Regions from separate parts of the Franconibacter pulveris genome, predicted to be linked through region 1. Evidence: predicted binding sites of a transcription regulator. Region 1 holds the regulator's gene; the other holds the start of a gene.
The links. Region 1 encodes Fur, which represses iron uptake genes when iron is present. Its sites were predicted from a motif close to ATAATAATGAGAACNACTATCAA; they were not measured.
Positions count from the first base shown of each region.

Region 2: zupT (zinc transporter ZupT) is a predicted target of Fur. The motif match lies at 1,475-1,497, and genes of this name have one in related genera.

Region 1 covers NZ_CM165555.1:1,371,689-1,374,832, forward strand. The annotation lists gene ACU4F7_RS06510 (beta-N-acetylhexosaminidase) at 1-272, shown strand, start outside; gene ACU4F7_RS06515 (helix-turn-helix domain-containing protein) at 325-936, opposite strand; gene fur (ferric iron uptake transcriptional regulator) at 1,272-1,718, opposite strand; gene fldA (flavodoxin FldA) at 2,018-2,548, opposite strand; gene ybfE (LexA regulated protein) at 2,704-2,985, opposite strand; gene ybfF (esterase) at 3,115-3,144, opposite strand, start outside.
Region 2 covers NZ_CM165555.1:3,883,364-3,886,507, reverse strand. The annotation lists gene ribB (3,4-dihydroxy-2-butanone-4-phosphate synthase) at 1-635, shown strand, start outside; gene zupT (zinc transporter ZupT) at 683-1,462, opposite strand; gene ygiD (4,5-DOPA-extradiol-dioxygenase) at 1,659-2,447, shown strand; gene ACU4F7_RS18300 (glutathionylspermidine synthase family protein) at 2,478-3,144, opposite strand, start outside.

The DNA.
Region 1 (3,144 bases):
GCTTTGCAAGCCTTATAGGCCACCGGGAGCTGGCGAAACTGGATAAAGCGGGCATCCAGTATCGTTTGCCGGTGCCGGGCGCCAGAGTGGAAAAAGGCATACTGGAAATAAACACCAGCCTGCCGGGGCTGGGTGCAGAATACTCCACGGATAACGGTAAAAGCTGGCTACGCTATGACAATAACGCGCGACCGCAGGTAGAGGGCGAAGTGCAGATTCGCGCGGTAAGCCCGGATGGTCAACGCTACAGCCGCGTCGATAGCGTTAAATAGCACCGTAATAAAAAGCCCGCCTGATGGCGGGCTTTTATCTTTCTGCAAAAGCTTACAGGCTTTCTGGCAGCGTACGCAGCCCGGTTAATTTTCCTTTACTTATTTCTACATAGTTATCATGCCGCAACTGCGACAACGTTTTCATCACCATGCTGCGAGAAAGGTTGGTTCGCTTAACGATATAATCGGCTACGTTAATTTTATTTCGCATAAATTCATCCATGGCGGCAAGCGTGACCAGATTGCCTTTAATCATGAGATAGCTATTATGCCCAAGCAATAATTCTTCACGATGGCAGAGTAAGTCGATAGACCAGGCCAGTACCTTATATAACTGTGGTTGACACTGATGGTTTTCTATTTCGCTCAGAAATTTATCAAAAGGAATGAGCTGGTAGTGGCACTCAGCATCGGCCTGAATTCTGAAATAGTTTTTATTATTAAGATTACGCGCAACGCCCAGAATAGACGGGGCGCTACATTTTTCAATCAGTAATCTATCGCTTTTACGCAATACGGAAAAAAGGCCACCACGAATAATGCAAACAAAGCCTTCACGCGTTGGAATAGACGTATTTTTCTCTGCGCGATACCAGTTACCGTAACCATTAAAGATATCGGACAGGCGATAAATTTCGGCAAGGGGTTTCTGAGGTATTACCATAACGGCGACCTATATATAAGTATATTATTGGAATAAATAACGAGGGGCTATTCTAATAGAGTTGATTTTTTTACTGCAATACAGGCCAGTGGCGTTGCAAGCCCGAATGGGGCGCTTAAGGGAGGTAACTGATTGAATGGTAAAATAATTTACTTTTTCTGAAAATAAAAAGTAAGAAAAAGATAAGATAAAATAAGTTCTTGACCAGTATATTAAAATAGCAAGCATCAAGAAAATGGACTATTAGCGTCGCGTCTGCCTGATAAAGGTGTAAAAAAAGCCGACATACTATGTCGGCTTATTAACAAAAAGTAAAAACGGAACGCTATTTTCGCTTACTTTGTGTCGTGCGCGTGCTCGTTTTCGCGGCAGTCGCCATCGGCACAGTGGCCATAGAGATAGAGGCTATGGTTGGTCAGACGAATGCCATGGCGGGAAGCGATTTCACGCTGACGCGCTTCGATAGAGTCGTCGCTAAACTCGATAACTTTGCCGCAGTCGAGGCAGATCAGGTGGTCATGATGATGCTGTTGAGTCAGTTCGAAAACGGATTTGCCGCCTTCAAAATTATGACGCGTTACGATACCCGCATCGTCAAACTGATTCAGCACACGGTAAACGGTCGCGAGACCAATCTCTTCGCCCATGTCAATGAGGCGCTTGTATAAGTCTTCCGCACTGACATGATGGTTTACTGGCTCCTGCAACACTTCAAGGATTTTCAGTCGAGGAAGCGTGACTTTCAGGCCAGCCTTCTTTAATGCGGTGTTATTGTCAGTCATGCGGAATCTGTCCTGTTGCTAAACGGTGTGCTCCGGAGAGCTTAAGATCGGATGCGCTGAAGATGAATGCGACTCATTATAGAACTGACAGGCCCAAATGAAAACCGCAAGCGTCCAGCAATAGTGCTTTTCAAAACGTGGCGAGCGCGGCGCTTGCCGTCTCGTTACCCGATAATCCTGAAGGGTATTGTACAGATATGCGGATAAAAGTTAAAAATTTGTAGCAATCATTTTTATCGCTTTTATCTATCAATGAAGTGAAAACGGCGATAAAAAATACATTTATCGCCGTTTCACGATTAGGCGTTAATGATTTCCTGCAGGTGCAGTTCTTCAGAAACTTGCTTAACCCATTTTTCGACGCGTTCAGCGGTCAGTTCGGGCTGACGATCTTCATCAATGGCAAGGCCAACAAAGTGATTGTCATCGGCAAGACCTTTAGAGGCTTCAAAGTGGTAACCTTCCGTCGGCCAGTGACCCACAATAGTGGCGCCGCGCGGTTCAATAATGTCGCGAATGGTGCCGAGCGCATCGCAGAAATATTCCGCGTAGTCTTCCTGATCGCCGCAGCCGAAGAGCGCGACCAGCTTGCCATTGAAGTCAATCTCTTCAAGGGTCGGGAAGAAATCATCCCAGTCGCACTGCGCTTCGCCGTAGTACCAGGTCGGGATGCCAAGCAGCAGGATATCGAAACCTTCCAGATCTTCTTTGCTGCTCTTGGCAATATCGTGCACTTCAGCAACGTCTTTCCCGAGCTGTTTCTGAATAACTTTTGCGATATTTTCGGTGTTGCCGGTGTCGCTGCCGAAAAAAATGCCTACGATTGCCATGAGAAAAATAACCTCTTGAATCCTAATGATATGGTAGTGGCAAAATGCCCACAGATAGGGCAATCATAGCAGAACAGAGAAGAGGGCGGAAACTGCTATCACGGTGGGGTGCACACTCTGACACATTTCCATACAAGAAAAAGGGTCTTAAGGGCTCAGCTATTCAGCGCCTTGAGTTGTGCCAGCAAAATTTCTTCGATCAATTCGCTGCGACTCATGTTGCGCGCCTGCGCCAGTTGCGTCAGGGCGTCAACCGCTTCCGCGTTAAGTTTTAACTCTACGCGTTTAAGCCCGCGAACTTTGTCGCGCTTGAGCTGGTTCCGTTTGTTGATGCGCAACTGTTCGTCACGCGACAGCGGATTGGTTTTCGGGCGACCCGGGCGACGCTCGTCCGCGAACAGATCTAATGTCGTACGGTCCGTTTGTTCTTTGGCCATGATTTGACTACTGACAGGGGAAACAGGCTGCCGGAGCGGATGCCCGGGTGTCATTCAGCGCGCCATCATACATCAGGGAACGAGGCGCGCCAACGCGTTAGCGGCATGTTAGCGCCAGTCGCCTTGTTTTTAATCAGTTTCCAGGAAGCGACGAATGGC
Region 2 (3,144 bases), 2.2 Mb from region 1:
CCTCTTTTGGCACTCCGTTCGAACGCGTGGAAAACGCGCTGGCTGCGCTGCGTGAAGGTCGCGGCGTGATGGTGCTTGACGATGAAGATCGTGAAAATGAAGGCGACATGATTTTCGCCGCCGAAACCATGACCGTTGAACAGATGGCGCTGACCATTCGTCACGGCAGCGGTATCGTCTGCCTTTGCCTGACTGACGAACGCCGCCAGCAGCTCGACCTGCCGATGATGGTGGAAAACAACACCAGCGCTTACGGCACCGGCTTTACGGTGACGATTGAAGCGGCGCGCGGCGTGACGACCGGCGTTTCCGCTGCCGACCGCATCACCACGCTCCGCGCGGCGATTGCCGATGACGCTAAGCCGTCCGACCTCAACCGTCCGGGCCACGTTTTCCCGCTGCGCGCGCAACCGGGCGGCGTACTGACTCGCGGCGGCCACACCGAAGCGACTATCGATCTGGTTACGCTGGCGGGCTTTAAACCAGCGGGCGTACTGTGCGAACTGACTAACGACGACGGCTCGATGGCGCGTGCGCCAGAGTGCATTGAATTCGCGAAGCAGCACAACATGGCTGTCGTCACCATTGAAGATCTGGTGGCTTACCGCCAGGCGCATGCGCGTAAAGCCAGCTAAGGCATAGCGCGAACAGAAAAAAGCCCGGTCAATACCGGGCTTTTTTGTTAGCCGATGCCGCTGGTTTGCAACAGCGTCAGGCTGAACCCCATCACTGACATGCCGCACAGCACGCCATAGCTCGGGTTATTGTGCGGGTCTATCTCTTTGGCGAGCGGCATTAGCTCATCCACCGACAGCGCCACCATAATCCCTGCGACCGCCGCCATGATGGAAGCCATTATGACGGGCGAAACCATCGATCCCAGGATAAGCCACGCCAGCACGCCGCCGACGATTTCCGCAAGACCGGAAACGCCCGCCCAGAGCACCGCTTTGCGTTTAGAGCCCGTTGCGGCGTAAACCGGCCCGGCCACCGCCAACCCTTCGGGAATGTTGTGCAGCGCGACGGCCAGCGCAATGCCGAAGCCCAGCTCCAGGTTATTGCTGGCGGTAACGAACGTCGCCACGCCCTCCGGGAAGTTATGCAGGCTGATGCCAAGCGTCAGCAGCAGGGCGGTGCGCCGCAGGTTCCGCACGCCGTGCGCTTCGCCGTGGCCTTTATCCAGCAAATCCTGCGGGTGCGCGTGCGGCAGCATCCGATCCAGCGCGAAGTAGCCAAGCAGGCCAATAATAAACATGCCATAGCCCAGCACTGGCGACATTCCCTCTTCATGCAGCGCGGCGGGCAGCATTTCCATCAGCGAAATAAGCAGCATAATGCCCGCCGCAAAGCCGAGAGAGAAAGCCAACAGGCGGTTAGACGGCCGCTGGCCGAGCACCCCTAAAAAGGCGCCGATAAACGTGGCGCCGCCCGCCAGCAACGTCAGGATCAGAGGCACAGACATTGAACGCTCCTTATGATAATGATTCTCATTAATGTAAAGGTCCGAGCGATAAAGGTCGAGTAACCGCAGGGGCTTTTACACATTCCTTACATTCAAAATTTCTGATGATGATCATCACGCTTATCTGAGTTCTTCCCGCCAGCAAACAGCGTAAGGTTAACGCAACAAAACGCTCAATCTTGTTAAGGATATCATCATGACTTCCTCCCGCATGCCCGCACTGTTTCTCGGCCACGGCAGCCCCATGAACGTGCTGGAAGACAACCACTATACCCGGACCTGGCGCGCGCTGGGGGAAACGCTGCCGCGTCCGAAGGCGATTGTCGTGGTTTCCGCTCACTGGTATACGCGCGGTACGGGCGTGACGGCGATGGAGCAGCCGCAAACCATCCACGATTTCGGCGGTTTTCCGCAGGCGCTGTATGACACGCATTATCCCGCTCCCGGCTCGCCTGAGCTGGCGCAGCGCGTGGCGGATCTGCTTGCGCCGGTGCCCGTGACGCTCGACCGCGAAGCCTGGGGATTCGACCATGGCTCCTGGGGCGTGCTGATTAAAATGTACCCCGACGCCGACATTCCCATGGTGCAACTGAGTATAGACAGCACCAAACCTCCCGTCTGGCATTACGAGCAGGGGCGTAAGCTTGCGAAACTGCGTGATGAAGGCATTATGCTGGTGGCGAGCGGCAACGTGGTGCATAACCTGCGCACGGCGCGCTGGCATGGCGAAAGCACCCCTTATCCGTGGGCGGAATCATTCAATAACTTTGTTAAACAAAACCTGCGCTGGCGGGGCGAGGCGCAGTCGCACCCGCTGGTAAACTACCTTGAGCATGAAGGCGGCAGCTTATCTAACCCAACGCCGGAGCATTTCCTGCCGCTGCTTTATGTGCTTGGCGCCTGGAATGGCGAAGAGCCGCTAAGCGTGCCGCTGGAAGGGATGGAGATGGGATCGATAAGCATGCTTTCGGTGCAGGTGGGTTAAAAATAACGGCGCATGTTTCGCGCCGTTTTTTTATTCCACAAAGATATGCGGATAGAAGCGGGAGAGATCCTGCGTAATCAACTCGCGATCTTCGCGGATCCCGATGCCCGCCGCCTGGTCGTTAATCAGCCAGCTGCCGATAAGCGTATAGCTTTCGCCAAACTTCGGCAGCGGGTGGAACTGCTGGACGATCATTCCCTCTTCGCCGTAAGGCCCTTCCACTTTAGCGATCGGCTGGCCATTTTCCACGATGGAAACATTAGCGCCTTCGCGAGAGAAAATGGGCTTCATAACATATTTCGCCAGCTCCGGATGATTGTCTTCGGCGAAGTAAGCGGGAAGCAGGTTGGGGTGATCGGGAAACATTTCCCAGAGCATCGGCAACAGCGCCTTGTTAGAGATAATGCTCTTCCATGCGGGCTCCAGCCAGCGCACGCCTGCATCTTCAAGCTTGGTGGAGAACATTTCGCGCAGCATATGCTCCCACGGATAGAGCTTGAACAGATTGCCGATAACCTGATCCTGAAGATCGGTAAACTGACCTTTTTCGCCAAGGCCGATATCTTCAATAAACAGGAACTCGCTTGGCAATTGCGCTTCAGCAGCGCAATCCTGCAGATACTGCACCGTGCCGCGATCTTCTACCGTATCGCGGCAGCAGGCAAAATGCAGCAGGTTAAAGCCATGCTGTTCTTTA